Regions from separate parts of the Halomonas sediminis genome, predicted to be linked through region 3. Evidence: predicted binding sites of a transcription regulator. Region 3 holds the regulator's gene; each other region holds the start of a gene.

Region 1 (10,726 bases), 1.0 Mb from region 3:
TTGAGCTCGCGCTGTATCTCGGCCACGCCTTGCCGATCCGTCAGGGTCTCGATGTCGGGCCGCGATTGCGGTGTCGTCTGTGAAGAAGGTGCCTCTTCCGGCTGTTCTTCCGGCTGCCAGCCATGTGCCGCCTGCTGCGCCCTGGCGATCTGTTCGGATGTCATGCGTTCGGCCAGCGCATCGCGTGCCTCGCCGGCATGGCGGTGACCGCGGGCCGCGGCCAGGTTGTACCACTTGTGGGCCTGTACAAAATTCTGGGTGGTTCCGTTGCCGGCCTCATTCAGGCGGCCTAGCATGTACTGAGCATCGGCATCACCGCTACGGGCTGCGTCGCCGAATTCCTGCAGTGCCTGGCGGTACTCCTGTTGCTCGTAATAGCGCATGCCGTCGGCGTAATCGGCGCTGGCCAGCGCGGCGTGACCGGACAGAAGGAGCAGAAATGCAAATTTTTTGATGATACTCATGGGGCGTCTCCAGTAAATTGGGTGGCATCTTCGACCTTCAGCCTCTGAGGTGAGGCTCAACGAAGACCGAGAACGGATGAAATTACCAACACGATAACGGCTGCCCCGCAATATAGACAATAATGATCAGATTGAGTCCTTTCAGGACGAGCAAGTGCGTCAATACTCAGGAACTGTTTTATCCACGGAGTCTTTGAATCGAGACCGCGGGTCTTGTCCTGTCTTTCTGAAGCAGGCGTACAGGAACTGTTGGATGCTGCCTCCTGGTGTCCGGTGGTATTCAAGGCTATGGTCGATCAGCTCGAAGCGAGGCCCAAGCTGTTCACTCAACCGCCTGGTATCGTAGCGGACGGTTTCAAGCCCACTGCACTGCTGAGGGCCCTCAGGCCCGAAGGTAGCCATCACCAGGTGGCCGTTGGGAGCCAGGCTGTGCAGCACTTGCTGGACATAAGCCGCGCGCTGCTCCGGATCGACGAGAAAGTGAAATACCGCACGGTCATGCCAGACGTCATAACGCTGCCCGGGAAGGTTCGCCTGGGTGACGTCACCGACAAGCCACTTTACGGTGTTGGCAGCGTTTCCCAGGCGTTGCCGCGCCACCTGGAGCGCCAAGGGGGAGATATCCAGAACGCTGATATCCCGATAGCCGCGCAGCAATAGATCATCGACCAGCGTTGACTCGCCGCCACCCACATCAATGATGGCTGCCCCATGATCTGGTGCTGCGACTTCGATGAGCTGTATCGACTTCTCCAGGTGCGGGCGATACCAGCTAACCGCATCCTGCGCCTTGTCTCGGTACACTGCTTCCCAGTAGGCCTTGGTTGTCATCTGCTTTCTCCTCAATATGTGGCGGCATGCTTAGGTGCGTATCGACATCGTCTCTGCCTGCCGGCCAATGGGTAGGCGATCACCAGGTATCTGTGAGCTTAGGCCTCGAATTTACAATAGCATTGCGATTAGTTCTTGAGCCTACTACCTTGACTTTGGGGCTACGCGTAGGTTGTAAGCTCATAATGAATGTTCACAGCGCCTTTCCCAACCTAAGAGGCGGTGTTTTTGCCATCAGCAAGATGAGGAGAAAGACCATGGTCAAGTACAAACCGCTAATCGCCATCACGCTGGCCGCCGGCTTGGGCATCGTTGCCAGCGGTGCCGCTTCCGCTCAGGGAATGTCTCAGGGCGGTCAAGGCGGCATGGGTCCCTGCATGATGATGGGCGGCCAAGGCGGCATGGGCCCCGGCATGATGATGGGCGGCCAGGGCGGCCAGGGCGGCATGGGCCCCGGCATGATGATGGGTGACCAAGGCGGCATGGGACCCGGGATGATGATGGGTGACCAAGGCGGCATGGGACCCGGGATGATGATGGGTGACCAAGGCGGCATGGGACCCGGGATGATGGGCAACATGGCCGAAATACTCGACGAGGAGCAGTTGAGCTCCCTGCGCGAGATGCGCCAGGCGCATCGTTCTGCCCAGTTCGAGCGTATGGGCGAGATGATGAACCTGCGTGACGACATGATGAGCTTGATGCGGGCGGAACGCCCTGATCCGGAGGAGGTTAAAGCTCTTCATGGTCAGATGGCCACCCTGCGCGGCGAGATGATGGCGGACAAGGTGCGCATGCATAACCAGATGCAGGACCTGCTGACTGACGAGCAGCGCGAGCAGATGCAGCGGGGCAACGCCGCGCAGTAATGTCGGGGCATATACTCGGTGCCCGTCGCTCGGCGGGCACCGCTATGCCTTATGCCGTTTAGATTGCCTATGCAATGCAGAATACTTTCGTGCGGGGATATAACGCCTTGACCGTAGAACCCCGTCATTTGAGAAATACACTGAGGTGACTTATTAAACGTTTAACTTCATGCTTCAACGTATCGCCCGAAAGCATGCCAACTCCCATGATGAGCCCTGAACGCTGATCTGTATCCGAGCATACGGTGCTTAACGGCCGTACCACCAGGTGTTCCTTAAGAAGTGACTTGGCAATAACTACGTCGTCAATCTGGGATTCAAACTCAATGCATAGGCTGATGGCATGGCTGGGCGGCGAGATATAGCGCACGTTGGGTAATGTCTTGAGATGGTCGTGAACGACTTGCTGGCGTCCCAGGTACTCCCTTTGTATGCGCTGGCACCACGCATCCAGGTCGCCATTGAACATGAATTGTGCCAGCACTGCCTGATCAAGCATGCGGCCTTCTCGAAAAAGTTCACTGCGCAATCGGTTGATAGGCGAGGCGAGGTGTTTCGGAACCACCAGGTACCCTAGACGTAAGCCGGGGAAGATCATTTTAGAAAAAGAACTCGCTAATATATGCCGGTCAGATCGGGCATCAAAGAGCAGGTTGATGTGATCGTCCTGACTGAACTCGTAGTCATCTTCAATAATATAGGCTGGGCTTAGCGCTTGGCATAAATGGCGCTTGTCCTCGATGCACGTGGGTACGCTAAGGGGATAATGATGCCCCCCCATCAGGTAGGCTAACTGAATTGGTTTGGGTGACTCGGGTAGCAGATGGCCCTTGCCAGGTGCCCATGGAATCATTTCAAGCTCAAGGTTGGAGGAGGTAAACACTTTTCGCGCCCCCCAGTAGCAGGGCGATTCCATTGCCACCGTATCCCCTGCATCGGCGAGAGCCATGGCGCAAAGCTGAATCCCGTTATGGGTTCCGTCAGTAATGATGATTTGTTCGATATCGCAATCAATGCGCCGCCAGCGCTGTAAAAAATCGCGAATGGCCCGCTTGAGAGGCCCATAACCACCGGTGGAGTAAGAGAGCAATAGGGCATTCTGGGGCACTGTCACGCTAGCGTACAGCTGGCGCCATTTACGAATCGGGAACTTGGTTATGTCAGGAATGCCCGGCACGAAAGAGCCATTTTGCACCATGCCGGCCCCGGGGTCTCGGAGAACACGCTGAGCCCTTAAAGAGAGGCGGGGCACCGGTGTTTCCGAGGGGATAGCAATAGCAGAAGCGCGGTAGCTCGACCAGGTACCCTTGCCGTGGTGCGTTACTAAAAGCTCCTCTTTAATTAATGTATTGATTGCCCTTGCGAGGGTATGCCTGGAGATTCTCAGCGTCTCGGCAAGCGCCCTGTGCCCGGGAAGACGCGTAGCACTTGACCATTTTTGTGTAATCGCCTGCCTTAGTGTCTGCTCAACGCGTACTTGCTTACTCAATGTTGAGGACTGTCGGCTGTAAAGATTATCCAGCTGTTGCAGTACTGTTTCTTGTTCCATGCCGTCCTATTCTCACTCTCAACGTTGTCGTAGGGATCGTTCCAGCGAGCGCCTGACCGTCTCTTTTTTGCCTGAGTTTCCAATATGAAAGTGGTCTGGTCCAACTTGGAAGTGGTGCATGTGTGGCTGTGCCTTTCACTGTTACGTTGCCAGTCCAGAACGCGACTCAGGAGAGCAGCATGAGCTTTATCGAACAGTGGCTTCACGATGCGGTACCCGCCCTGGTTGGCGATGAGTGGCGTACCGGCAAGCACACCTTCCCCGTGGATAATCCCGCCACTGGTGAAGCAATTGCCCGGGTGGCCGATATGGACGCCGATGACGCCCGTGATGCGGTGGCTGCAGCTTATGCAGCAGGGCCAGCCTGGCGGGCTACCCCGGTGAAACAGCGTTCAGCACTACTGCGCCGCTGGTTTGAGTTGATTACGCAACACGCCGATGAGCTTGCTCGTCTGATGACATTAGAGCAAGGCAAGCCGTTGGCCGAGGCGCGGGGCGAAGTCACCTACGGCGCATCGTTTATCGAGTTTTTTGCCGAAGAAGCCAAGCGCATGGCCGGGGAAACGCTGCCCAGCCACGGGGCGGACAAGCGCTTGCTGGTGCTGCGCGAGCCGATCGGCGTGGTGGCGGCCATTACTCCGTGGAACTTCCCGCTGGCGATGATCACCCGTAAGTGCGCCCCGGCCCTGGCCGCTGGCTGCACCGTGGTGATAAAACCCGCCGAAGCCACGCCGCTCACCGCCCTGGCCGCCGCCTATTTGGCCCTCGAAGCCGGTCTGCCCCCCGGCACGCTCAACGTCGTTACTGCCTCTTCTCCGGCAGCCGTGGGTGACGTACTGACCACCGATTCGCGGGTGCGCAAAGTCTCGTTTACCGGCTCGACCCCGGTAGGTAAGCGCCTGCTCGCCCAGTGCGCCAGCACGGTGAAGAAAACCGCCATGGAACTGGGCGGCAATGCCCCGTTTATCGTGTTTGACGATGCTGATTTAGATGCCGCCGTGGAAGGCGCCATTGTTTCTAAATTCCGCAACGCCGGACAGACCTGCGTATGCACCAACCGCTTCCTGGTGCAGGACGGCATCTATGACGCCTTTGTCGCTAAGCTCACCGAGCGTGTGAAGGCGCTGAAAGTGGGTGACGGCTTGACCGAGGGCAGCAGCATTGGCCCGCTGATCAACCAGGCAGCAGTAGACAAGGTGCAGCGCCACGTAGACGACGCCGTAAACCAGGGCGCGCGCTTACTCTGCGGCGGCGAACCCCATGCCGCAGGCGAGCGTTTCTTTACGCCCACCGTGCTGGCCGATGTGACTACCCGCATGGCGGTGGCCGATGAAGAGACCTTCGGCCCCGTGGCACCAGTATTTCGCTTTAAGCGCGATGAAGAAGCCATTGAAATGGCCAACGCCACGCCGTTTGGCTTGGCGGCCTACTTCTACGCCACCGACTACCGTCGCATTTGGCACACCATGGAGCAGTTGGAGTACGGCATGGTGGGGGTCAATGAAGGGCTGATCTCCACCGAGCTGGCGCCGTTTGGCGGCGTAAAAGAGTCAGGGCTGGGCCGTGAAGGCTCTCATCATGGCTTGGATGAATTTACCGAACTGAAGTACGTCTGTGTCGGCGGTCTTTAAATAAAAAGGTAACGAGAAATGACAAACCAGGAACTGAACGCACTGAAAGACCGCTTCGTGGCCAACGGTGCCGCGACGCCGACCACCCAGTTTGCCGAGTACGCCGAAAACGCCGAACTGTGGGATGCCGACGGCAACCGCTGGATCGACTTTGCCGGTGGCATTGGCGTGCTTAACCTCGGCCATCGCCATCCGAAGATCGTCGCCGCGGTGGAAGCGCAGCTCAAGAAAGTCATGCACACCAGCGCGGCGGTGATTTCCTACGCGCCCTACGTGCAGCTGTGCCAAAAGCTCTGTGAATTGACACCCGTACGCGGCCCCGAACGCAAGGCGATGCTGGTCAATACCGGCGCCGAAGCGCTGGAAAACGCGGTGAAGATCGCCCGCGCGGCCACCGGGCGGACCGGCATCATCACCTTCGATGGCGCCTTCCATGGCCGCACCATGATGACCCTGGCGATGACCGGCAAGGTGCTGCCCTACAAGAACGACTTCGGTCCGATGCCGGGCGATGTGTTCCGCGCACCGTTCCCCAACCCGCTGCACGGTATCAGCGAAGAGGCCTCGCTGAACGCCATTCGCACGTTGTTCAAGACCGACATTGCCCCGCACCGCACCGCCGCCATTGTGATCGAGCCGGTACAGGGCGAGGGCGGCTTCTACATTGCCTCACCGGATTACCTCAAAGCGCTGCGGGCGCTGTGTGACGAGCACGGCATCTTGCTGATCGCCGATGAAGTGCAGTCGGGCTTTGCCCGCACCGGCAAGCTGTTTGCCCTGGAACACAGCGGCATCGAGGCGGATCTTCTGACCACCGCCAAGAGCCTGGCCAATGGCATGCCGCTGTCTGCGGTGGTAGGCACGGCCAAGCTCATGGATGCCTCCGGTCCTAACTCCCTGGGCGGCACCTACAGCGGCAACCCGCTTTCGTGTGCGGCAGCGCTGGCGGTGATCGAGGTTATCGAAGAGGAAGATATCCTGGCGCGTAGCGAGCAGATGGGCAAGATGCTGGCCGAGCGTTTTGCTGTTTGGGAGCAACGTTTACCCGCCGTGGCTCATGGTCGCCAGCTAGGCGCCATGGCCGCCTTTGAACTGCTCGATAGCGAAGGCAAACCTTCCCCAGAACTGACCCAGCAAGTGTGTGCCAAAGCGCGCGAGAAAGGCTTGATTCTTCTTTCCTGTGGCTTCTACGGCAACAGCATCCGGATTCTGGTACCGCTCACAGTGTCTTCCGCTGTACTGGAAGAGGGCTTGAGTATTATCGAGCAATCGCTGGAAGCCATCAGCTAATCCTCGGCTGCATCCTGCACATCACTCGCTGTTGGTTATTATTTGGCGACCTTGAGGCAGTAGCGCTGCAGCCTACGGACCACGCTGGATTGGCTGATGCCGAGTCGCTCGGCGATGGCATAGGTGCTCGGCAGCGTTTTGCTGAGCTCCTCAAGGGTTTCACGCTCCAGGCGGGCGAGATACTCTTTGAGTGTTTCGTGGGTTTCTAGCGAGGCGGCGCTGGGTAAGGGGGAGGCGCTCGGGACGCTTGTCGGGTGGTGCTCCGCCTGGGGATGGAAGGCGGGCACCTCGATTTGATCGGTGGGGCTTGAAAGCCAGGCTCTTTCCAGCCAGTTTTCAAGTTCGCGCACGTTGCCGGGCCAGTCGCTCCCCATTAACGTCGACCAAACCCGGGTATCGAGAATTTTTTGACGCCCATAGCGCTGATTGAGTCGTTTCAGGCAGGCTTCGACGAGGTCGGGAATATCCTCCCGGCGGTCGCGCAGTGGTGGCAGGGTGACGGGAATAACGTTGAGGCGGTAATAAAGATCCAGACGAAACAGCCCGGCTTCTACCTGCTTGCCCAGATTTTGATTGGTGGCCACCACCAGGCGAAAATCTACCCGACGTGGGCGCGTATCGCCTAAGCGGGTCAAGCTGCCATCTTGAATGACTTTGAGCAGTTTAGTCTGCATCAGCAGTGGCAACTCGCCGATTTCATCGAGAAATAGCGTGCCGCCTTCGGCTTGCTCCAATAGTCCCGCTTTGCCCTGCCGCGCCGCACCACTGAAGGCACCTGGCTGATAGCCGAACATCTCGGATTCGAATAGATTCTCGGGAATCGCTGCACAGTTGACCTCAATAAAAGGGCCGTCACAACGCTGACTCCAGCGGTGTAGCTGTTTGGCAAAGGCAGTCTTGCCGACACCGGATTCGCCGAGCATCAGAACGTTGGCGTCAGAAGGCGCGACCCGCTTAAGCAGTAGCGCAATTTCACGCATGATGTTGCTTCTCACCTGCAGGTTGTCGAGTGCGTCGTCCAGTGCCCGTTCTTCCGCATCGGGGGCTGCTTGGCTGCGCTTCAAATGTTCGCTAAAGCGTTTCTGCAGTAGGGCGTATTCGTCCTGTAGTAGCTGCAGGTCGGTTAAATCCCGCGAACGGCTGATGATGCGCTCAAGCTTGCCATTCACGAACACCGGGTAGGCGTCGGCGATGACGCGGCGGCCGGTCCCGGTCACCTGCATAAGCTGAGTTGGCTTGCGTGTGCGTATCACTTCCATGCTAATTGACGGCTTCAGCACGCCCGTGGCTTGCAACTGCTGGACGCTGCTGGAAAGCAGTTCTTCCCGGGATACCCCATAGACCGCTTCGGCCCCAGGGCTAATATCCAATATCTGCCCATCGCCACTGACAATGAAGAAGTGATCGTTGGCTGTCGCCACGATCGTCTGCAGCACGCATTTGTCGATTTCACTCATCGCAACACGCTCCTTAAGCGATTCAATTATGAATCGTCGATGCATTTTTGAATCAATGAATAGCTTATTTGATGCATTTTTGCATCGAATGGTGAGTAATCCTACCTGTTTTGCGGCCCCGACGTCTTGGCATGATCTGTGCATTGAAAGAGTCAGGGAGCGTTTAAAAGCGCTTGCAGAGCGACTCAATAATTTCAAAACAAGACCAAGGAGATGTGTATGTCGGAATTCAATCAGCCGCTGGGTGGTAATAGCATGCCGCGCTTTGCCGGCCCCGCCACCATGATGCGACTGCCCACCCAAGAGAATGCTGCCGGGCTGGATGCCGCTTTCATCGGCGTCCCGATGGATATTGGTACTTCTAACCGACCTGGTACCCGTCTTGGGCCGCGCCAGATCCGCGATGAGTCGCGCATGCTACGCCCCTATAACATGGCGACCCGCGCAGCACCCTTTGAAAGCCTGCAAGTGGCCGACATCGGTGACGTACCGATCAATACCTTTCATCTGCCGAAAAGTGTCGACATCATCACCGCGTTTTATGATGAGGTACTCCAACACAGCTGCATTCCGCTAACCCTCGGCGGCGAACACACCCTGACGCTGCCGATTCTGCGCGCCATGGCTAAAAAGCATGGCCCGGTGGGGTTGATTCATATCGATGCCCATGCCGATGTGAACGAGCATATGTTCGGCGAGCCGATTGCGCATGGCACGCCTTTTCGCCGTGCCCAGGAAGAAGGCTTATTGGCCCATGGAAAGGTGGTGCAAATTGGTCTGCGCGGGACTGGTTACGCGGCTGAGGATTTCGATTGGTGTCGCGAGCAGGGCTTTCGCGTCGTGCCCGCCGAGGAGTGCTGGTATCGCTCGCTAGCGCCGTTGATGGCGCAAGTACGCGAGCAGATGGGCGACATCCCGGTGTATATCAGCTTCGATATCGATGGCCTGGACCCCTCGGTTGCCCCTGGCACCGGTACGGTGGAAATGGGCGGGCTGACGTCCACCCAAGGGTTGGAAATTGTGCGTGGTGCGGCAGGCCTGAACATTGTGGGGGGAGACCTAGTGGAAGTGTCACCGCCCTATGACCCTAGCGGCAATACTGCGCTTATGGGCGCCACGCTGCTGTATGAAATGCTTTGTGTACTGCCGGGCGTGAAACGCGGTGATTAAGATGCGCGGCCAGACCAACACTACAACGATAATTCAATCTGAGGTGCCTTATGCCATCCTCCCTTGATACATCCGACGACATAGCACTTGAGGGCGCACCGCTCTCTCGGCATGGACTGATCAAGTTCCTGGTGCCATCGATACTTGGTGTTCTGCTGTTCCTGGTGCCGTTCTCGATGGGCGATACCATCAACATCGGCATGGGTTTCGCCGCCGATGGGCTCAAGGCCCTGCTGGGGGATACCCTGCCGGCCATTGCGACGGTAGTCCTCTGCCTGTCCGTGGTCCTGACCCTGGTGGTCAAGTCGACCCATCCTGGCTGGGCGAGCGAGGGTATGCTGAAGGATCTGTTCGACGTGGCGCCTGTGTGGGTCGTCATGCGAGCCCTTGGTGCGCTCTTCGCCTTGATGACCTACTTTCAGGTGGGTCCCGAGTTCGTTACCGCCCCCTTTACGGGTGGCGTGATGCTTAACGACCTGGCACCAGTGCTCCTGACCTTCTTCTTCTTCGCCGCCATACTGCTGCCTTTCCTGGTCGACTTCGGCTTCATGGAGTTCATCGGCAGCCTACTTCGCAAACCCTTCCGGTGGATCTTCGGGTTGCCGGGCCGAAGCGCCATCGATGCCACGGCCTCCTGGATGGGGTCGGGCACCGTGGGGGTACTGATCACCACCCAGCAGTACGAGAAGGGCTTCTATAATTGTCGAGAGGCGGCGGCCATCGCCACCAACTTCTCCATCGTTTCCATTGCCTTCGCGATCCTGGTGACCACCTTCATCGGCATCAACCACCTCTTCGTGCCTTTCTACCTGACGGTGGTGGTCGCCGGTCTGGTGGCGGCCGTGATCGTGCCGCGGTTACCTCCGTTGTCGCTCAAGCCGAACACCTACTATGAGCCGGTGGGCTGCCGCCTGCAGGAAGAGCGTACCGGTGACCAGGGGCTGCTGCGCTACAGTCTGGGCATGGCCGTGGCCCGCGCGGAGAAGGCTCCCGGTCCGCGGCAGCTGGTGCGCATCGCTCTGTTCAACGTCGCCGATATCTTCTTCGGCCTGCTGCCGCTGGTCATCGCCATCGGCACCGTGGCGCTGATCCTGGCCGAGTTCACGCCGATTTTCACCTGGCTGTCGATGCCCATGGTGCCGGTGCTGGAGTGGATGGGCGTGCCTGAAGCCGAGGCTGCGGCCCCCGCTACCCTGGTGGGCTTCGCCGACATGTTCCTGCCGGCGGTACTGGGCAGCAACATCGAGAGCGAGCTGACGCGCTTCGTGATCGCCTGCCTGTCGCTGACCCAGCTGGTCTACATGTCGGAAATCGGCGCTCTTCTGCTGAAGTCCAAGATCCCGCTGAAGCTGTGGGAGCTGGCGGCGATCTTCCTGATCCGCACCGCCATCACCTTGCCGATCATTGTCGTCATGGCCCATTGGCTAGTGGGATGAGGGACCTCCAAATGACCTGTGCAGAACTG
Region 2 (10,726 bases), 950 kb from region 3:
AAAGTTCGGTGGCGGCTTCGGCCAGAAAATGCCGCATGAGACGCGGAATGTCCTCGCGGCGCTCCGCCAACGTGGGCAGATGGATACGGATCACGTTAAGCCGATGGAAGAGGTCTTCACGAAAGCGGCCTTCATTGACCAGGGTTTCCAGATTCTGGTGAGTGGCGGCAATGATGCGTACGTCCACCTTGACCGAGAGATGCCCGCCCACCCGATAGAACTCGCCGTCAGCCAGCACACGCAGCAAGCGGGTCTGCGTCTCTGCCGGCATGTCGCCGATTTCATCCAGAAACAAGGTGCCGCCATTGGCCTGCTCGAACCGCCCCTGGCGCTGGGCGGTGGCACCGGTGAAGGCCCCTTTTTCGTGCCCGAACAGCTCGGATTCGATCAGGTCACGCGGGATCGCCGCCATGTTCAGGGCAATGAACGGCTTGCCGGCACGCGGACTATGCTGGTGCAGCGCCTGAGCCACGCGCTCCTTGCCGGTCCCCGATTCACCGTTGATCAGTACGGTAATATGCGAATGCGACAGCCGCCCGATGGCACGAAAGACTTCCTGCATGGCCGGTGCTTCGCCGATGATTTCGGTGTTCAGGCCCTCCGGCACCGTAATCGGACGCCGGCGTTCGCGGGCATGAGCCACCGCCCGGCGTACCAGCGCCAAGGCTTCGTCGACATCGAACGGCTTGGGCAGGTACTCAAAGGCACCGCCCTGATAGGAGGCCACGGCGCTGTCCAGGTCCGAGTGAGCCGTCATCACGATGACCGGCAGATCCGGATGCGCCTGGCGCAGGCGGGCCATCAAGTCCAGGCCATCGATGCCCGGCATGCGAATGTCAGTGACCAGCACATCCGGCGGATCCTCGATCAACCGCGTCAGGGAGGTGTCCGCCCGCGCAATGCATTCCACCTCAAGGTCCGGTTGCGCCAAGGCGCGCTCCAGCACCCAGCGAATAGCACGATCATCGTCCACGATCACTACCCGGGCTACATCAGTGCCTGCCACCTCAGTCATGGTGCTTCTCCAACGGAATCAATAAACGAAATTCGGTATGCCCGGGGGCGGACTCGCATTCGATCAACCCTTGGTGTTGATGCAGAATCGATTGAGCGATGGAAAGCCCCAACCCGCTGCCTTCGGCACGCCCCGACACCATGGGGTAGAAAAGCGTCTCACTCAGGCTTTCCGGCACCCCGGGGCCGTTATCGATCACCCCCACTTCACAGACTAGCCGATGGCGTTCGGCCCCCAGGGTGAACTGGCGCCGAGCGCGGGTACGCAGGGTCAGTTCGGGTGCGGTCATTTCGGCATCGGTCATCGCTTGAACGGCGTTGCGTGCCACATTCAACAAGGCCTGGATCATCTGCGATTCATCGCCGGAAAGGTCCGGCAAGCTGGGGTCATAGTCACGGCGGATATCGACATCCGGGTACTCGGCGTGCAGCAGCGAACGCACCCGTTCCAGCACCTTGTGAATATTGAGGGGCATGTGCTTGATGACGTGAGTAGGCCCGAGCATTGAGTCCACCAGATCGCGTAGCCGGTCGACTTCCTCCACGATGATATGGGTGAATTCACGCAATTCCGGGGCGTGCAGGTCGCGCTCGAGCAGTTGCGCCGCCCCTCGAATTCCCCCCAGGGGGTTCTTGACCTCGTGCGCCAGGCCTCGCGCCAGCACCTTGATCGTTTCCTGGCGGGTCATCAGCGCTTCTTCACGGGAAATCTGCATCAAGCGATCGCGTGGCTCGAGCTCAAGCAGTAATTCATCTTCCGATAAGGGCGTCACCGTGTAATCGACGGTCAATGGCTCGCCATTGAGCGGCCGCAGGCGTGCTTCACGCTGGGTGAATGGATGGAAGGCATCCCGTGCCTTAGCCAGTATCGCATCGATGCTGTCGTCATTGCCCAGCAACGTATCCAGGCTGAACCCCGAGATACGGCTCAAGCTCACCGCCAGCAAGGCTTCAGCTGCCGGGTTCATCCAGCGCACCCGGAGTTCGCTGTCGAGCAGCAACACCGCCGTGGTCAGATGATCCAGCAAGCGTTTGTACATATCACTCGCGCCAAGCAGTGTCGGCTGAGACGTGCCGGGGGAAGCGTCCCCATGGTGAGTCATGGCAATACCGTTCGGTTAACGAGAAATAAGCCGATGCCAAACCGGCAGCGGATGTCCTGATAATAGAGATCCTGACAATAAGAGTGCAAAAAATACGCCAGCTATGTCGTAGGCCACGGGCTGAGCACTATTTTGTTTAAACAACAGACCCGTTTGTTTAAACGACCGACCTATTTATTTAAACGACGGGGACATATTAGTCACTGACGCAATCCTGTCGCCTAAGCCTTCGCACCATAACAGTGCATCCTAACGCAAAGACCCTGCCGAAGCAGGGTCTCGTAACAGCAGCGATGAAGATGAATCAGCAGCTGTAGTACATGTCGAACTCGAGCGGGTGCGTCGCCATGCGCAGACGTTCCACATCTTCGCTCAGAAGCTCGATGTAGGCATCGATCATGTCATCGGTGAACACACCGCCTTCGGTCAAGAAGGCACGGTCGGCGTCCAGCGCTTCCAGCGCCTGATCGAGGCTCGAGGCCACGGTCGGCACCTTCTTGCCTTCTTCCGGCGGCAGGTCATAAAGATTCTTGTCCATGGCATCACCAGGATGAATCTTGTTCTTGATGCCGTCGATACCCGCCATCAGCAGGGCCGCAAACGCCAGGTAAGGGTTGGCGGTCGGGTCAGGGAAGCGAGTTTCGACGCGCTTGCCCTTGGGGCTTGCCGTGTACGGAATACGAATTGACGCAGAGCGATTACGCGCGCTGTAGGCCAGCATGACCGGTGCTTCAAAACCCGCCACCAGGCGCTTGTAGGAGTTGGTGGACGCATTGGTGAAGGCATTCAAGGCACGGGCGTGCTTGATGACACCCCCAATATAGTACAGCGCCATTTCGGAGAGTCCCGCGTACTCCTCACCGGCGAACTGGTTGACACCCTCTTTCCAGAACGACTGGTGGATGTGCATACCGGAACCGTTGTCACCCACCAGCGGCTTGGGCATGAAGGTTGCGGTCTTGCCGTAGGCGTGTGCCACGTTGTGGATCACATACTTCATTTCCTGAACTTCGTCGGCCTTCTTCACCAAGGTGTTGAACCTGACGCCGATTTCATTCTGGCCGGCGTTGGACACCTCGTGGTGATGCACTTCCACCGTCTGACCAATGGCTTCCAGGGTGTTACACATGGCGCCGCGCAGGTCATGGAAGCTATCCACCGGCGGAACCGGGAAGTAGCCACCTTTAAGGCGCGGACGGTGGCCGAGGTTGCCGCCTTCGATAGTGCGATCCGTCGACCAGGCCCCTTCTTCGGAGGTGATCTTGTACATGGAGCCTTCGATATCGGACTTCCAATGCACCTCGTCGAAGATGAAGAACTCAGGTTCCGGACCGAAAAAGGCGGTGTCGCCCATGCCGGTAGACTGCAGGTAGGCTTCAGCACGCTTGGCGATGGAACGCGGGTCGCGCTCGTAGCCCTGCATGGTGGTCGGCTCGATGATGTCGCAGCGCAGCACCAGGGTCGCATCTTCGGTGAAGGGGTCGAGGAAGGCGGTGCCATCTTCCGGACGCAGAATCATGTCCGACTCATTGATACCCTTCCAGCCGGAGATGGAAGACCCGTCGAACATCTGGCCGTTCTCGAAAAACTCTTCATCCACATCGCGAGCGGGGATCGTAACGTGCTGTTCTTTACCGCGTGTGTCGGTAAAGCGCAGATCCACCCATCTGATCTCATTTTCTTCAATTAGCGCGAGGGTCTTGGCTGACATAGTGTTCTCCGGTATGAGCGTGGCTTTCAGCAAATCAACTCGTTGATATTGTTCAATCTCACCGCAGCTTCTGCGTCATGGTGCCAGGAAGCCATCGGGTAGTTAGAAATCGGCTCTTGTTTTAGCACGCCATACGTCATGTGACTATGCGTGCTGAGCGTCTGCCTTTATTAATGCACGGTTCGTGCCAAAAATGCACCAATAGCGACTAAAAAATAATAAATAACTGATTTTAAGATATTTAAACAAATAAACTCATCCATTTCAGTGCTTTTCTCACTCTCTTTTAGCGCATTTAATCCCTCATCCTTTCCTATCAATGCACCAAAAAAACTCAGCAACAACTCATACTGCACCAAAATAGTGCCAAATTAAAAATTTCCATGGTGACAATCTCGGGAAAACTTTAACTTGATACTCAAATAAACCAAATACTACAATCAATTACGCTAGAGCGTATTTACGCCCAAGCTTTCCCCCTACGGAGTCAGCCACAATGGGTCTTCTATGTTTTATCACAGATGCCTTAGTGACTGGCGCCATGCTTCCTCGTCATCTGGGGGCATTGCACTCAGTAGCGCTGGAGAGTTCTCACGTGCAGCTTTTGGTGACGACATCCCAGCCCGACCCGCGTCTTTCGCAACTGGAAAGCCGCTACCAGGTGCGATGCCTGCTGACGCCCGAACTCACCCTGGGCGAACGCTTGAACCATGCCGCCCTGAGCAGCCAGGCCGACTGGTTTGTATTTGCCTGCCAGCCAAGCTGCCCCACCCCGGCTGCCTGGCCGAAAATCATTTCCCGGTTAAACGCTCATAAGCTGGATGTGTTGATGATCGGCATGTCTCGCCCGGGCCTGTTCGAACGATTACTGCAACGTTTTTTCAACAAGACCCTCTTGCTACCCCACTATTTTGCCGTCACGCGTAGCTGGCTGGAGAAGATCGGCGGCTTTGATCCGGAACTGGACCACAACGCTCTCCACGATTTACTTCAACGTCTACAAACCTGCCCCACGCGCATTCAGTACATTAAAGTACCTCTCAAAGCACCCTTGCACTTTGATCCCCCAACTGTCGGCCCCACGCCTTCTTTGCGACGACCGCCATAACCGGCGGTCTTTTTCTGAGCTGCCTGTCGGCAGCGAACGACGAATCATCCCCATGGCTGTGGGGATGAAGCGTTTGCTTAATTACTACTGACGCGCATCAACTAATCCCTTGCACTCTATGCCCTTTCATCGCGGCGCGATAAAATAGCGGAGTTTGGCTCGCACCAAATGTTATGTTATAACTTACTGCAATTCTCTCATTACCTGAACGAGGATGCTTCTCATGGTGCACCGTGCCCACCGACACCGGGAAGAAGGCCCTTGCCATTTTTCCTTGATGTCGTTGTCTGCCACGCGCCGCCTGATGTTAGCGCTGATCCCCCTGGCCATGCTGTGGTTGCTGGTGGGCTGGGCTAACGGATGGTGGCCGTGATGCACGCAAACAACTCACGTCTACGGCTGCACGACCTTCAGCTGGCGCAGAGCGGGCGGATGGTGGTGGAACATCTCGACGGTCGCTTTCTGGATGGCGCCATCACCGCCTTGATCGGCGCCAACGGGGCGGGCAAGAGCACCTTGATTCAGGCCATCATGGGGGAGCTTCGCCCGATGGGGGGCAAGATCATATGCGACGTTCCCAAGGAACGGCGCGCCTGGCTGCCGCAGCAACTGGCGCTGGACCTGACCTTCCCCATGAGCGTGGAAGAACTGATCATGACCGGCACCTGGCCCAGCCACGGCGCCTTGAAGGGTTACTGCGCGGCGCATTACCGCCAGGGTCGCGAGATCATGGCGCGGCTGGGCATTTCCCACCTGGCTCACCGGCCGTTGGGCGAGCTTTCCGGGGGCCAGCGCCAGCGGGCGCTGATCGGCCGTACCTTGATGCAAGGCGCCGAGCTTCTGTTGCTGGATGAGCCCTTCGCCAACGTGGATATCGAAACCGTGGATGTGTTGATCGACGTCTTCCACGACATGGCCAAGGACGGCGCCACCCTGGTGGTGGTGTTGCACGACATGGAGCAGCTTTCGCGCCTGGCCGATGAAGTACTGATGCTGGCGGGCGGGCATGGTCGCTGGGCGTCACCCAAGGAAATTCTTGGCCGCTATGCCGGCCAACCCGCCAAGGCACCGCGCCTGCCTCTCACCTTTCCGGATAGCATTCATGTTGGCTCTGCTTGATAGCTGGTTTATCAGTCCTTTCGAATACGGTTTCATGCGCCGGGCATTGGTGGCCAGCTTGGCGCTTTCTCTGGCGGCTCCGCCGTTGGGTGTCTTTCTGGTATTGCGCGGCATGAGCCTGATCGGCGATGCCATGGCTCACGCGATATTGCCCGGCATCGCGCTGGGTTTCTTGCTGGCGGGGTTTTCGCTGCCGGTAATGAGCCTGGGTGGGGTCATGTTCGGCCTGTTGGTGGCGCTGCTGGCTGGCAGTGTGTCGCAGATGACCGGCCATCGCGAAGATTCCGCGATGGCCAGTTTCTTCATCATGTCGTTGGCGGCCGGGGTGATGTTGATCTCGCTCGGCGGCAGCAGTGTGGATCTGACGCATGTGCTGTTTGGTTCGATCCTGGCGGTCAATACCACCGCGCTGATTCTGATCGTGAGCATCAGTAGCTTGATCGTGGTGCTGATAGCCACCTTGTTTCGCGCCATGGTGGTGGAGTGCCTCGACCCCTTGTTTCTGCGCGGCCAAGGGATACGCGGCGGCGTGATCCAGGGGGTATTTCTTGGTTTGGTGGTACTTAACCTGACCGCCGGTTTCCAGACGCTGGGCACCTTGATGGCGGTAGGCCTCATGATGCTGCCCGCCACCACCGCCCGCTTCTGGAGCAAGCGCCTGGAAGGGCTGATCGGCATTGCCGTGGTCTGGGCGATGCTCGCCAGCACCGGTGGGCTGTTGGTGTCGTATCACTTCAACCTGCCGTCCGGGCCGAGCATTATTCTGCTGGCGGGGGTCGGCTATCTCGTTTCGGCCTTGGTGGGGCGCCATCACAGCTTGGCCGCCAAGTTTCGTCGTCGTGTCATTCCGCTTGGTGCGGAAGACCCTCATTAAGCTCATCCCTTTCAGGAGAAACACATGCGTTCCTTTTGCTCTTCACGTTGGCTGGTCGGTTTTTCCGCCATGCTTGCCCTGCCGGCGGCCATCGCCGCTGAACGCGTTCAGGTAACCACCAGCTTCAGCATTCTTGCCGACATGGTGGAGAACGTAGGCGGCGAGCATGTCGAGGTGACATCGCTGGTCGGCCCGGATAGCGATACCCATGCGTACTCGCCCAGCCCCGGCGATGCCCGTGCGCTCTCGGAAGCGGACTTGGTGGTCTTCAACGGCCTGCAATTCGAAGGTTGGATGGAGCGGTTGATCGAAGCCAGCGATTACAGCGGCCCAGTGGTGACCGCGACGGCAGGTATCGATACAGCGGATGCGGATGCTCACGATGACCATGCCCATGGTGACGACGACCCTCACGCCTGGCAGGATCTGACCTTGGGTAAGGTGTACGTCACTAACATTCGGGATGGACTGATCGAAGCCAACCCTGAAAATGCCGCTACTTATCGCGAGAATGCCGAGCGTTACATCAATGAGCTGGAAGCCACCGATGAGGAAATTCACCAGTTGATCGGTGAGATACCCGCCTCGACAAGTGTGATTACCGGGCACGACTCCTTCAGCTACTTCTCTTCTGCCTACGGGGTACGCTTCTTGTCACCGGCTGGGCTTTCCAGTGCCTCGGAGGCCAGCGCCACCAACATGGCGCAACTGATCGATGTGATTCGTGAGCAAAATGTTCAGGCATTGTTTCATGAAAACATGACCAATCCCGCCGTGCTCAATCAGCTGGCCGAGGAAACCGGCCTGCCGGTTGCCGGTACGCTCTACACCGATGCCTTGGCCAGTGAAGGAGAAGCCAGCACTTATCTGGGCATGATGCGCCATAATGCCCAAACACTTAATACAGCGCTGGCTGACCCGGATCACGACGATCAGCATGGTCACAGCCACTGAGCCAGTGACAAGCGTTAACGCCGCCTTCGGGCGGCATTTTTGTCGGCAAGGTATCGATGTCGCGTTATATCAGGGGGTTGCATCGAGGATGCCGCTTGAAGGAAACTGACGCTCCCGCCGTGGTCACGGAGACTCTGCCACCATGCGTCTAAACGCCGATTTTTCTCATTTTGCCAGCGTGACGCCCGCTGAGTATCACTGGGTAGACTCCCCTTCACCCGGAGTGGAACGCATGCGGCTTGACCGCATAGGCGAAGAAGTCGCCCGCGCTACTTCCTTGGTGCGCTACCCTCCCAATAGCCATTTTTCGCCCCATACGCACCCAGGCGGTGAAGAAATCCTGGTTCTGGAAGGCGAGTTTGCCGACGAACACGGCCGTTATCCTGCCGGCAGTTACCTGCGCAACCCGATTGGCACCTCGCACAGGCCGGCGGTAGGCGACAGTGGTGCCTTGATTTTCGTCAAGCTGCATCAATTCGACCCCAGCGACACACTGCATTTTGCCCGCAATTGCGCGCTTTCCCCTTGGCAGCCCGATCGGCAACCCGGGGTAGCCTATAAGGTGCTGCATACTCACAAGAATGAAAGTGTCAGCCTGGAACGCTGGGCAGCCGGTACCGAAGTCAGCTTTTCCCCGCTCAAGGGAGGTCAGGAAATTCTGGTATTGGAAGGCGAGCTGAAGACGCATGCCCCCGCCGCCCTCACTCATTACCCCAGCGGCAGCTGGCTACGCTGGCCCGATGGTGCTACCCCCACGCTCAGTGCCGGCGATGAGGGTGCGGTGTTTTATGTCAAGCGCGGCCACTTATGATCCATCGCGATTGAGCCTTCAGTCACTGAGCATGGTCATGAAGGGCAGCAATGAAATTGCGCCGATCAATGCCACGGCAATCAACACCAGCAGGACCTGAACAGGGTGAGCCGCCAACCGACGCCACAGGGTCGGTGCCTCACCCCGGGCCAGAGCCTCCTGGTGTTCGGCTCGCACTCGCGTGCCGCGTGCCCGCTGGTAGTCATCGAGCACTGCACGCGCCCGGTCGAGTTGGCCTTCATCTCGCAGCCAGATCGCCTCAACCCCCATGCGAAAAAACCCGGCATGGGTTTCGTAGGTATCAAAGCCATGGGACACCAGCAGATCGCGCACCTCGCCGGCTTCTTCATCCGTGACGTTATGCAGGCGAAACAAAAGTTTAGCCATTAGTACTCCCCGTTCACGCCTAGGCTAGTCGCCCATGGCACCCATTCGCGCCGCTTCGACAACCTCGATCCAGTAACCGTCGACATCCTTGATGAAGATGACATCCTTCATCTTGCCTTGGTCGGCACGCTTGATGAATTCCACTTCGTTCTCATCGAACCACGCCTGAGCGGCCTCCAGGTCCGGCACCGAGAAACAGATATGGCCAAAGCCTTGGGGCTCGGTATTGCCATCGTGGTAGGAAAAATCTTCCTGCGTCTCGGTGCCCCAGTTGTGGGTCAGCTCGAGCAGGCCTTTCTGATTGAACGTCCAGACAGTACGCTGCGCCGTGTCTTCGGGAACCTGGTCAGCATTTTCCAGGTTCGCCAGGAAATACAACGAGAATTGCATTTCCTCGAAATCCAGCCGCCGCAACACCCGCATGCCCAGGATTTTCGAATAGAATGCCAAGGCCTTTTGCGGGTCCTTGACTCGCAACATGCTGTGATTCAAGCGAAACCCTTTTGCTTGTGGCGCAGGTTTTTCGACGCCGGGATACTGCTCACCAGCAAAGCTCATGCGTATCTCCTTTAACTAATTCGAGCCTCATCTTATCCTACCGTTCAATGCTCGCGTCCAATACTATCGACACCCAGCCCAACCCTGACTCGGAGAATCATCCCCATGAGGCGACCTGACCTAACGCTTTATCTGGTCACTGATACGGAGCTCTGCCGGGCCTACGGCTTGGAACACACAGTGATGGCCGCCGTGAAAGGTGGCGTAACGGTGGTGCAGCTACGCAACAAGCAGACCGGCGATGAAAAGATGATAAACCAGGCCAAGCGTTTGAAAGCTGCCCTTTCCGGTACCGGCGTGCCCTTGATCATCAACGATCGTTTGAACGTGGCGTTAGCCAGTGGCGCGGATGGCCTGCATCTGGGACAAAGCGACACCGCAGCCCTTGAGGCCCGGGCAGCACTGGGCCCAGAGGCGATCATCGGGCTTTCCATCAATACGCCGGAGCAACTTGCCAAGGCGCCCATCGAGCTGCTGGATTACTTGGGCCTAGGGCCGGTGTTCGCAACGCCGAGCAAGCGCGATCATGCTCAACCGCTGGGGTTTGCAGGGCTCGCCACATTGGCTGAAGCAAGCCCGTTACCCTGTGTGGCTATCGGGGGATTGAAAACCCAGCATATGCGAGACGTACGCCAGACGGGTGTGGACGGCGCTGCACTGGTAAGCGCCATCTGTGGTCAGCCCGACCCTGAAGCTTCAGCGAGACAGCTGCTCAAGCACTGGGGCGCCGTTTAAGTGTGGTGCGGCGATCATGGTAGGCAATCGCCAGGCCGCTGCCGATGATCAGGATGCTGCCCAGCAACACCCATGCATCTGGAATTTCTCCCCAGAACCACCATCCCAGGCCAACCGCCCAAAGCATGGCGGTGTAATCAAACGGCGCCGCAATAGCCGCCGGGGCGAAGCGAAACGCCAGGGTAATGAAAGCGGTGGCTCCGACCCCGAATATTCCCGCCCCGAGAAACCCCAGCCAATGCCAGGGTAACGGCGTTTGCCATACCCATGGCAATATGGCTGCCGTAATCATCAGCGGCACCAGGGACATGTAGAACACCATGGCCCAGAGGTGTTCACGGGCGCCATACCG
Region 3 (10,726 bases):
GCCGGCAAGATTGCCGCCACTCTCGCCAGCACCGGCACCCCGGCTTTTTTCGTTCATCCCGGTGAAGCCAGCCATGGGGATCTAGGCATGATCACCCGTGGTGATGTCGTGCTGGCCCTGTCCAATTCCGGTGAAACCAGCGAAGTGACCGCTCTGCTGCCCTTGCTCAAGCGCATGGGCGCACCCTTGATCAGCATGACCGGGCGCCCCGGTTCCACCCTGGCACGGCATGCCGACGCCCATCTGGACAGCGGCGTGGAACGAGAAGCCTGCCCGCTGGATCTCGCGCCCACCAGTTCCACCACGGCGGCATTGGCCCTGGGCGATGCACTTGCCGTGGCTTTACTCGAAGCGCGCGGCTTCACCGCCGAGGATTTTGCCCTTTCCCACCCAGGTGGAAGCCTGGGCAAACGACTCCTGCTCAGGGTCAAGGACTTGATGCACGCCGGTTCGCGTTTACCCCAGGTGCCGCTGGGCAGCCCCCTGCGTGACGCTCTGTTGGAAATCACCCGACAAGGGCTGGGATTTACCTGCGTGGTAGACAAGGAAGGTCGGTTGGCCGGCGTCTATACCGACGGTGATTTACGTCGCACTCTGGATCAACACCATGATCTGCGTAACTTGAGCGTGGAGGATGTCATGACCCGTCCGGGCAAACGCATTTCACCTGACCTGCTGGCCGCCGAAGCCGTACGTATCATGGAAGACAACCGCATCACGGCCTTGGCCGTCGTCGACCAGCATGAACATCCTGTAGGCGCATTGCATATGCACGACCTTCTAGCCAGCGGTGTGATTTAACAAGGCTTTTCACTCAAAGATGCTTCTACCTGGAAGCGTTTCAATCGGAGGTTCCATGGCCCTATCGCCTGCTTTACTCGACCATCTGCGCCGCGTGCGCTTGCTCGCTCTGGATGTGGATGGCGTTCTGACCGATGGCCGGCTCTACTTTCAGGCCGATGGTATCGAAATCAAGGCCTTTCATACCCAGGATGGGCATGGCCTCAAACTGCTCAAGCGCGCAGGCATTCATGTCGCCCTGATTACCGGACGTGATTCGCCAATGGTCAGCCAGCGTGCAGCCGCCCTGGGAATTTCTCATGTGTTCCAAGGCTGCGAGGATAAGCTCGCCACCTTGCGCCACCTCTGTCAACGCCTTGGGATCGAACTCGATCAGGCAGCTTATTGTGGCGATGACCTGCCTGACTTGGCGGCAATCAAACGTTCCGGCATCGGAATTACCGTACCCCACGCGCCTGCCTATATTCAGTCACATGCCGACTGGGTAACCGAACGCCATGGGGGGCATGGTGCAGTGCGCGAGATCTGCGACACCCTGCTCGAAGCGCAGGGGCACTGGGGCGCCGTCATAGACACCTACCTGCACGGCCGTCGCTGAGATGAGCCGGCAAGCCTTCTTGCCGCGCTGGCTATGGATAGCCGGAATGGTGGCCCTGCTCGGCGGGTTGCTGGTTTATCTGGACCCTCGCGCACCCCAGGAAGTCGCGGTGGACCCCGCCGCCCAGGCCGAGGAACCCAGCCATGTACTGGAAGGCGCCGACATGACCTTGTTCGGTGCCGACGGGCTTATCCAGCAGTCCATCCGCACTCCCCATCTGGTGCATATTCCCCAGGATTCCCTGACCCAGGTCGAGATGCCAAGAGCCAGGCTGTTCGACGAAAAAAGGCGTGAATGGCTAGCCAGCGCCGACAGTGGCACTGTCGACATCGCCGCTCATCACTTGACCCTCAGCGGCTCGGCTCGGCTGGTCGCTCCTGAGAGCGGCTGGCAACTGGATAGCGAAGTGTTGCATTATGACAGCCGTCAGGCTCACGCCTGGAGTGACGCCCCGGTGGTGCTGCAACATCCCCCCCAGCATATGCGCGCCTTGCGCATGGATACCTGGTTGAATGATAGCCAGGTTCGCCTGACCGGCGATGTGCAAGGCTACCACCCAGCGGCAACGCGCGAGCAAGAGGAAACCCCATGAAAACGTTTCTGCAAGCCACGCTGCTGAGCCTGGCCCTGTTGCCGGCAGTGGCACTTGCCCAGCAAGCGCCTCCACCGGTCGAAGTGGAGGCAGACCGTCTTGATCTGGATCAACGTACCGGTACTGCGGTATATGCCGGTAACGTTGAAGTTCGTCAGGGCGAAATGCGCCTGAGAGGCGATCGTGTCAAAATTCAGCGTAACTCGGCAGGCGAACTGTCGCGTGCTATCGCCACCGGAGATCGCGCCTATCTTCGTCACCACCCGGAAGGCCAGGATCAACCTCTGGAAGGTTATGCCCGCACAGTCATTTTTCACGTGGCCGAACGCCGGGTGGAACTGATCGATAAAGCCGAAATGATTCAGGGCGGAGACCGCTTCACCGGAGGACGCCTGGAATACTTCATCGATCGAGAGGTCATCCAGGCTCGCGCCGATGTGGAAGGACAGGAGTCCCAACGCATCCGCATGACTCTGCAGCCCGAACAACAATGAGGCAAGCCGTGCACTCAGGCGATAGTGAAGCTTCTGCGTCTACTCTTGGCATAAAAACGCTTTATGCCCGCCATCTGGCCAAGAGCTACAAGCGCCGGCGCGTGGTCAAGGATATCAGTCTCGAGATCGCTCAGGGTAGCGTGGTCGGACTGCTGGGCCCTAATGGGGCCGGCAAGACAACTTCCTTTTATATGATCGTCGGCCTGGTACGCGCCGATGCCGGCGAAGTAAGTATCGATGAGCATGACCTCAGTGGCGCCCCCATGCACGAACGCGCCATGGCCGGCATCGGCTATCTGCCTCAGGAAGCCTCGATATTTCGCAAGCTGTCGGTGGCCGACAACATCATGGCGATTCTGGAAACGCGCAAGGACCTTGATCGAAGCGCTCGCGAACAGCGCCGGGAAGCGCTACTCGAAGACTTTCATGTCACCCATATACGCGACAACCTGGGCATGAGCCTTTCCGGTGGTGAGCGCAGGCGCGTGGAAATCGCCCGCGCGCTCGCTACCGAACCGGCGTTCATACTGCTCGACGAACCTTTTGCCGGAGTCGACCCTATTTCCGTGGGTGAGATCAAGACCATTATCCGCGCGCTCAAGGCACGCCATATAGGCGTCTTGATCACTGACCACAACGTGCGTGAGACCCTGGACATCTGCGATACGGCTTATATCGTCGGCGACGGCCAGATCATCGCCAATGGCCCTCCCCAAAGCATTTTAGACAACCAGCAAGTACGCGATGTGTACCTAGGTGCCGATTTCCGCTTATAGGCAATATTTTCCCAGCCTAGTGGCATATTTATTGCTAATCATTACCCAAAGCTGGGTTGCGTCAGGTCGTGGCTCGCACTAGGGTAAAAACTTTCGATCAAGCAAGCGGGACTTCCCTATGGTCATGAAAGCCTCACTTCAATTGCGCATGGGTACTCAGCTGACCATGACGCCGCAATTGCAACAGGCCATTGCACTGCTGCAGTTATCCACGCTTGATCTGCGACAGGAAGTTCAGCAGGCACTCGACAGCAACCCGATGCTGGAACAGGAGGATGAGTTCGGCGAGCAAACCGTCAATGAAACTCCCGAGCCGGAATGGTCGGAGGATATCCCCACCGAGCTTGCTGTCGATAGCGACTGGTCGGATACCTACCAGGACATGGGTTCTATGGTTGGCGGCACTTCGGAAGGACCGGATTTTGAACGCCAGGCCGCTGGGCAAAGCCTCCAAAGCCGCTTGCTCTGGCAACTCGCGATGACTGATTTCGACGACCGTGAACAGCTGGTAGCGGAAAGTCTTATCGATGCCCTCGATACCAATGGCTACCTGACCCAGACGCTCAACGAGATCCGCGAAGGATTGCGCGGGCAGGTCGAGCACATCACCTTGCGAGAAGTGGAAGGGATACTGCTGCGCTTGCAACAATTCGAGCCTACCGGCGTCTTCGCCCGAGATCTGCGTGAATGCCTGATGCTTCAACTGGCAACGTTACCCGATGAGACGCCGTTGCTGCCCCAGGCACGACGTCTGGTGCGTCAGTTTCTGGAAGCCTTGGGCAAGGACGATTTACGCCTGCTCAAGCGCCGCCTGGGTCTCGATGACCAGCAGCTGAATGAGGTCATTCATCTGATTCGAAGTCTCGACCCACGGCCGGGCAGCGCCTTTTCCGAAACGACCGATAGTTATGTGATTCCCGACCTGGTAGTCCGCCATGATGCGCAAGGCTGGCACTTGGAGCTTAACCCTGAGGCACTTCCCCGGTTGAGAATTCAACCGGATTACGCAAGCCTGATCAAGCGCGCTGACAAGAGCCACGATAACCAGTTCCTCAAGGAGCATCTCCAGGAAGCACGTTGGTTGATCAAGAGCCTGTCCAGCCGCAATGACACCCTGCTACGCGTAGGGCGCGAAATCATTATCCGGCAGATCGGTTTTCTGGAGCATGGCGAGGAAGCCATGAAACCCCTCATACTGGCGGATATTGCCGACGCCGTTGAGATGCACGAATCCACCATCTCGCGAGTAACCACGCAAAAATACATCCATACCCCGCGTGGCGTCTTCGAGCTCAAGTACTTTTTTTCCAGCCAGGTGGGAGGCGGCGAAAGCCAGGGCGATAGCCATTCAAGTACCGCCATTCGCGCACGGCTCAAGAAACTGGTTCAGGAAGAACCTCCGGGCAAACCCCTTTCCGATAGCCGAATCGTGGTACTGCTACAGGAAAACGGCGTCAAGGTGGCACGTCGCACAGTCGCCAAATACCGCGAAGCCATGGGAATCCCCCCTTCCAGTGAACGCCGTCGATTAAGATAGTCTCGAGAAAAGATCTTACAGAAAAAAGCCTGAACAAAGCCCGCAATCAACGCATAAGCCGAGCTGAATCAATGAGATTCAAGAATCTTTTCCCAAGGGCTTTGCTTGAAAGGAAAAAGGGTTACAATCAAGTCACAGCCCGACAGAGAAGGAGTACGTCAATGCAAGTCAATATCACCGGTCATCATGTGGAACTGACTGACGCCTTGCGTGACTATGTCAATGAAAAGCTCGCTCGCGTAGAGCGACATTACGACAATATCACCACGGTACAAGTAGTCCTGTCTGTCGAAAAAGAACGTAAACAAGCCGCCTGTACCCTGCATGCAGGCGGTATTGACGAACTGCATGCCGAAGCCACGGATGTCGATATGTACGCTGCCATAGATGCCTTGGCGGATAAGATCGATCGCCAGCTCGTCAAGCATAAGGAAAAAGCACAAGCCCGCGCCCAAGGCGCCGGGGTGCGTTAACCTGATGTCACTGGAAGCCATCCTGCCCCCCGAGCGTGTGCTTTACGACGTGCCCGGGGGGAGCAAGAAGCGTATACTGGAATTTTTCAGCACCTTCATTGCTCAGAATACCCCGAGCCTGGATAGCCAAGAGGTCTTCAGTCGACTCATTGGCAGAGAACGCCTAGGCAGTACGGGAATCGGCAATGGAGTCGCTATTCCTCATGCCCGCAGTCCCCACTGCGATGCGCCTATTGCCAGCTTTCTCAAGCTTGCCGAACCGGTGGATTTTGACGCCATTGACGGCGACCCGGTCGACTTGCTGTTTGTGTTGCTGGTACCGGAACAAGCCGATGACACTCACCTCGCGCTTCTCGGCCAGGTAGCCACGATCATGAACGATGCGGACACCCGTGCTCAGTTACGCAAGAGTGCCAGCCAACGCGAACTGCTTGACATACTGATGGCGACGATTCGAAACCAGGACGTTTCCTGAACTTTATTGTTCACGTTCTGAACGTTATTGTTTTCTGCATCAGCCTACGAGTACCTTATCCGTCATACCTTCGTGCCTCCTCGCAGCCCCTCACTAGACGCTGCAGGGTGACGCCTGGCCAGGAGCAGGAGATTCATATGCAACTCGTGATCATCAGCGGGCGCTCCGGCTCGGGAAAATCCATCGCTCTGCAAGCCTTGGAAGACCTGGATTATTACGCCATTGATAACTTACCCGCCATGTTGCTGGGTTCACTGGTGGATGAACTGGTTCAGGAAAGCGAAAGAACCCATTTGGCGGTGAGCATCGATGCACGCAACCTGCCCTACGCATTGGAGCGTTTTCCCAGCCTGTTAATGGAATTGCGCGAACGGGGTATCGATTGCCAAGTCATTTACCTGACCACCGATGCCCGTATCCTGCTGGAACGTTACTCAGCGACGCGCCGACGTCATCCATTGACTCGCAACAGTGACATGACATTGGAAGAAGCCATCACCGAGGAAGAAAAGGCTCTCAGCGAGATCCGCAACCTTTCCGACTTGATGATCGACACCTCGCGGTTATCCGTGCATGACCTGCGTCGCCGCCTTGTCGACCAGGTGGCTCATCATCAACGTGACCAGCTTGCGCTCACCTTCGAGTCGTTTGGGTACAAGCGTGGGGTTCCCCTGGATGCCGATCTGGTATTTGACGTACGCTGCCTGCCCAACCCCTACTGGGACCCTCGGCTACGTCAATCGAATGGACGCGATGCCACTATCATCGAATTTCTTGATGACTTCCCCATCGTCCATAGCATGTACAACGATATCCATGACTGGCTGGAACGTTGGCTACCTGCTTATCAAAGCAGTCAACGCAGTTACATGACGGTGGCCATCGGTTGTACCGGTGGGCAGCATCGGTCAGTTTATATGGCCGAACGCCTGGCCAGACAAGTCATGAATAATTACGGTAATATCAGTCTGCGCCATCGCGAACTGGGGCTGCAATACACTCTCAGTGCCGAGAAAGGCCAGGTAGAATTCACCGGTGATGAAGGCTCAACATCAACGCCACTCAGCGCACACGCAAGATAAAGGAAATACGGTGCCTCAACGCAAGCTGACGCTTATCAACCGACGCGGTCTGCATGCTCGTGCTGCCACCAAACTGGTGCAGTGCTGCCAGGATTTCAACGCACGCGTACACGTTCAAAAAGCCAGTCAAGAAGCAGATGCGGCCAACATCATGGCTCTCTTGATGCTGGCCGCTCCCTGTGGCACTGAACTTACAATAAGCGCAGAAGGCGACGATGCAGAACAGGCACTCGAAGCGATCCAGGAACTCTTTGACGCCCGCTTCGATGAAGACGCCTAGCTAGTTTCCTGGTCGCCGGCCACTGTCATTTCATCAATCAACCAGCTGCCGGTGTGAATGCTGCCTCGCGTATCGGTGTCGTTACCGATACCTACCAAGCCACTGAACATCTGTTCGAGGTTACCGGCGATGGTGAACTCTTCAATGGGATACTGGACCTTGCCATCTTCCACCCAGAAGCCGGTAGCACCGCGAGAGTAGTCCCCGGTGACGCCATTGACCCCTTGTCCCATCAATTCCGTTACCCATACCCCACGCCCCATTTTTTGCAGCAAGTCTTGCGGTGCGCTTAACGGTGCCGAGATACGTAGATTCCGAGCTCCCCCGGCATTACCCGTGGTCTGCATTTCCAGGCGTCGAGCGCTATAGCTCGAGAGCATATAACTTTCCAGGCGTCCCCGATCGATAAAACGGTTATTGCGCGTTTGTACACCTTCGTTATCGAACGGCGAACTGGCCATGGCGCCGACCTCCATGGGTCGTTCGCTTAAGGAGAACCAGTCGGGAAACAAAGGATCTCCCAGGCGGTCACACAAGAATGACGCTTGGCGATACAGAGCGCCGCCGGCCAGGGCGCCCATCAGATTGCCTACCAGACCAGCCGCCAGGCTCGGGTCGAAGAGTACCGGAAAACGGCCGGTCTTGGGACGCCTTCCACCAAGCCGGCGCAGCGTTCGCTCAGCTGCCTGCCGCCCAACTGCTTCGGGGTCCTGTAACTGTCGTGGGTCGCGGGCCGAGGTGTAATCATAGTCACGCTGCATGCCGCTGCCGTCCTGGGCAATCAACATGCAGGAGAGTGAGTGACGGCTGCCTTTCTGGCTCCCCAGGAACCCATGGCTATTGGCATAGACCCGCACGCCTTCTCCTGTCGAAAGGGACGCCCCCTCAGAATGGGTGATGCCTTCGACGCCGCGACCGGCGCTTTCGCAGGCAAGTGCTATTTCAATAGCCTGTTCGGTACTCAGCTCCCAAGGGTGATGGACGTTTAAATCGGGGAAATCCGTGGCCATCAATGCAGCATCCGCCAGACCTGCCGCTGGGTCTTCGCCGGTGTAGCGCGCAATCGCCATGGCTTTTTCCACCGCTGCACGAATTGACGCCTGCCCGGCATCGGTAGAGGAAGCACTCCCTTTGCGCATACCGACATATACCGTGACGGCGATACCTTGATCTCGGGACAGCTCGACGGTTTCGACTTCGCCCAGACGCACACTGACACCCACGCCTTGATCGACACTTGCCCCAACCTCGCAGGCATCCGCACCCAACTGTTTGGCCAGTGCCAACGCCTCTTCGGCACGCGTTTCCAGCAGCTGTTGCTGCGCCGGCGCATCAAACGCTTGTGTCATGTTTTTCTCCTTCCTCAGCCGAGAATCCTCGGCAGGTGAATGCTGTCGCTTGCGGCCTGATATACTGCCGCAACCTGAATTCGTTAACGAGCCACATCATGTCCAAAAAACGCCCTGACTTCATCGAAAACGATGAACAAGAACGCCCCAGCAAATCGCAGCTCAAGCGTGAAATGCACGCCCTGCAGGAACTGGGGGAAAACCTGATTGCCATGAAACCCGCTGAGTTGGCACGGTTTCCGCTTTCCGATGACATGCTGCGTGCCATCGAGGAAACGTCACGCATCCGCTCCCATGAAGGGCGCCGGCGACACATGCAATACGTCGGCAAACTGATCCGCAAGGAAGACCTGGTCGCGATCCAAGCGGTGTTTGACAGTGTCGACCAGGAACAACAGCAGCGTGATCATGCCTTTCATCGCCTGGAAAAATGGCGCGACCGCCTGATCGAGGAAGACGACTCGGCAATAGATGCCTTCATGGCAGACTATCCCGACACGGATCGCCAAACGCTCCGTCAGTTGATACGCAACGCACGCCGTGAACGCGACCAGGCCAAACCACCGACCAGTGCCCGCAAGCTGTTCAAATTCCTTCGCGAAAGCGCTGCCCTGTAACGCAAAAAGCGTTAAGACTGGGTGCCCCCTACGGTCAGCTCATCAAGTTTCAAGGTGGGCTGACCGACACCCACCGGTACGCCCTGCCCTTCCTTTCCACATACGCCGATACCGGTATCCAGTGCCATGTCGTGGCCGATCATCGAGACCCGGCCCATGGCTTCCGGGCCATTACCGATCAAGGTCGCTCCCTTGACCGGAGCGGTAATCCTGCCGTCTTCGATCAGGTAGGCTTCGCTTGCGGAAAACACGAACTTACCAGAGGTGATATCCACCTGGCCGCCACCGAAGCTGACCGCATAAATGCCTCTTTTAACACTCCGGATAATGTCCTGCGGCTCGTCCTGACCGGCCAGCATGTAGGTGTTGGTCATGCGTGGCATCGGCAGATCGGCAAAGGACTCGCGCCGGGCATTGCCCGTCGGCGCCATGCCCATGAGCCGTGCGTTCACCTTGTCCTGCATATAACCGGTGAGAATGCCATCTTCGATCAAGGGGGTGTACTGGCCGGGCGTGCCTTCGTCGTCCATGCTCAGCGATCCACGACGACCATTGAGCGTGGCATCATCCACTACGGTCACGCCCTTGGCGGCCACGCGCTGGCCCATGCGCCCGGAAAATGCCGAGCTGCCCTTGCGGTTGAAATCCCCTTCCAGGCCATGACCGACGGCTTCATGCAACAAAATGCCCGGCCAGCCGGGACCCAGCACTACCGGCATCTGTCCCGCCGGGGCGGCCACGGCCTCAAGGTTGACCAGTGCCTGACGTACCGCTTCACGGGCATAGGTTTCAGCCACGTTGTCGTCGCGCAAGCGGGCCATGGAAAAGCGTCCTCCGCCTCCGGCACTGCCCCGCTCACGGCGGCCATCCTTGACCGCGATCACGCTGACGTTGAAACGCACCAAGGGACGGATATCCGCCCCTAGGGTGCCGTCACTGGCACGTACCAGAACGACTTCGTAGGTTCCCGAAAGCGAAGCGCTTACCTGGCTGATGCTGGGGTCGGCGCTACGCGCGACGCGATCCGCCAGCTTGAGCATCGCCACTTTGTCTTCGGCAGTCAGGCCGGCGAGAGGGTCAAGGCCGGTATAGCGTGACGTAGCTGTTGAGGTGGCCACAGCCTGGCCAGGTAGCCGCTGGCCGCTACGCACGATACCTGCAGCGGTACGTCCGGTGTCCGCCAAGGCATCGGCGGTGATTTGATTCGAGTAGGCAAAACCGGTCTTTTCACCGGCCAGAGCACGCACACCCACCCCGCCATCGATGTTGTAGCTGGCTTCTTTTACCTCACCGTCTTCAAGTACCCAGCCTTCCTGCCAGGTGCGTTGAAAGTATAGATCGGCATAGTCCACTCCTGCCCCCAGCGCATGCGAGAGTCCCGTCTCCAGTGCGTCGAGATCCAAGCCTCCCGGGGTCAACAAGGTGGTGACGGCTGTTTCCAACATGGCATTGTCTGGGGTCATTGAGTACCTTCCAAAGTGATTTGCGGCGCCGCCCAAGGGCCACGCACGCGGTAATAGATCGTTGTCGCCCGATTGATAGCGTCACCAAACAGCTGGTGAGCGATAAAGAAGGCTCCTCCCGCCAGCGGTCCTCCCGCAATGAGCGCGGCAAGTGGCATGCTTTGACTGATGGGCAATCTGACGCCCAAG

The links. Region 3 encodes sigma-54, which starts transcription at its own class of promoters, with help from an activator protein. Its sites were predicted from a motif close to TGGCACNNNNNTTGCTNT; they were not measured.
Region 1: the regulator sigma-54 is predicted to act here: its motif matches at 8,219-8,236, upstream of speB (agmatinase).
Region 2: the regulator sigma-54 is predicted to act here: its motif matches at 4,001-4,018, upstream of glnA (glutamate--ammonia ligase).

The regions. Positions count from the first base shown of each region.
Region 1 covers NZ_CP085246.1:2,190,898-2,201,623, reverse strand. The annotation lists gene LG290_RS10480 (peptidoglycan-binding protein) at 1-464, opposite strand, end outside; gene LG290_RS10475 (class I SAM-dependent methyltransferase) at 624-1,295, opposite strand; gene LG290_RS10470 (Spy/CpxP family protein refolding chaperone) at 1,553-2,164, shown strand; gene LG290_RS10465 (aminotransferase-like domain-containing protein) at 2,289-3,713, opposite strand; gene LG290_RS10460 (NAD-dependent succinate-semialdehyde dehydrogenase) at 3,893-5,344, shown strand; gene gabT (4-aminobutyrate--2-oxoglutarate transaminase) at 5,363-6,634, shown strand; gene LG290_RS10450 (sigma-54 interaction domain-containing protein) at 6,673-8,091, opposite strand; gene speB (agmatinase) at 8,311-9,261, shown strand; gene LG290_RS10440 (YjiH family protein) at 9,312-10,697, shown strand; gene LG290_RS10435 (5-guanidino-2-oxopentanoate decarboxylase) at 10,709-10,726, shown strand, end outside.
Region 2 covers NZ_CP085246.1:216,797-227,522, reverse strand. The annotation lists gene ntrC (nitrogen regulation protein NR(I)) at 1-1,015, opposite strand, end outside; gene glnL (nitrogen regulation protein NR(II)) at 1,008-2,054, opposite strand; gene glnA (glutamate--ammonia ligase) at 2,422-3,828, opposite strand; gene LG290_RS01145 (hypothetical protein) at 4,424-4,936, shown strand; gene LG290_RS01140 (hypothetical protein) at 5,160-5,309, shown strand; gene LG290_RS01135 (metal ABC transporter ATP-binding protein) at 5,309-6,055, shown strand; gene LG290_RS01130 (metal ABC transporter permease) at 6,039-6,929, shown strand; gene LG290_RS01125 (metal ABC transporter solute-binding protein, Zn/Mn family) at 6,954-7,883, shown strand; gene LG290_RS01120 (cupin domain-containing protein) at 8,026-8,694, shown strand; gene LG290_RS01115 (DUF6164 family protein) at 8,713-9,081, opposite strand; gene gloA (lactoylglutathione lyase) at 9,106-9,639, opposite strand; gene thiE (thiamine phosphate synthase) at 9,745-10,374, shown strand; gene LG290_RS01100 (DMT family transporter) at 10,352-10,726, opposite strand, start outside.
Region 3 covers NZ_CP085246.1:1,165,097-1,175,822, reverse strand. The annotation lists gene LG290_RS05710 (KpsF/GutQ family sugar-phosphate isomerase) at 1-801, shown strand, start outside; gene LG290_RS05705 (KdsC family phosphatase) at 857-1,399, shown strand; gene lptC (LPS export ABC transporter periplasmic protein LptC) at 1,401-1,991, shown strand; gene lptA (lipopolysaccharide transport periplasmic protein LptA) at 1,988-2,485, shown strand; gene lptB (LPS export ABC transporter ATP-binding protein) at 2,482-3,261, shown strand; gene LG290_RS05685 (RNA polymerase factor sigma-54) at 3,380-4,798, shown strand; gene hpf (ribosome hibernation-promoting factor, HPF/YfiA family) at 4,960-5,271, shown strand; gene ptsN (PTS IIA-like nitrogen regulatory protein PtsN) at 5,276-5,746, shown strand; gene rapZ (RNase adapter RapZ) at 5,884-6,828, shown strand; gene LG290_RS05665 (HPr family phosphocarrier protein) at 6,839-7,108, shown strand; gene pmbA (metalloprotease PmbA) at 7,105-8,457, opposite strand; gene yjgA (ribosome biogenesis factor YjgA) at 8,556-9,074, shown strand; gene tldD (metalloprotease TldD) at 9,086-10,537, opposite strand; gene LG290_RS05645 (YhdP family phospholipid transporter) at 10,534-10,726, opposite strand, start outside.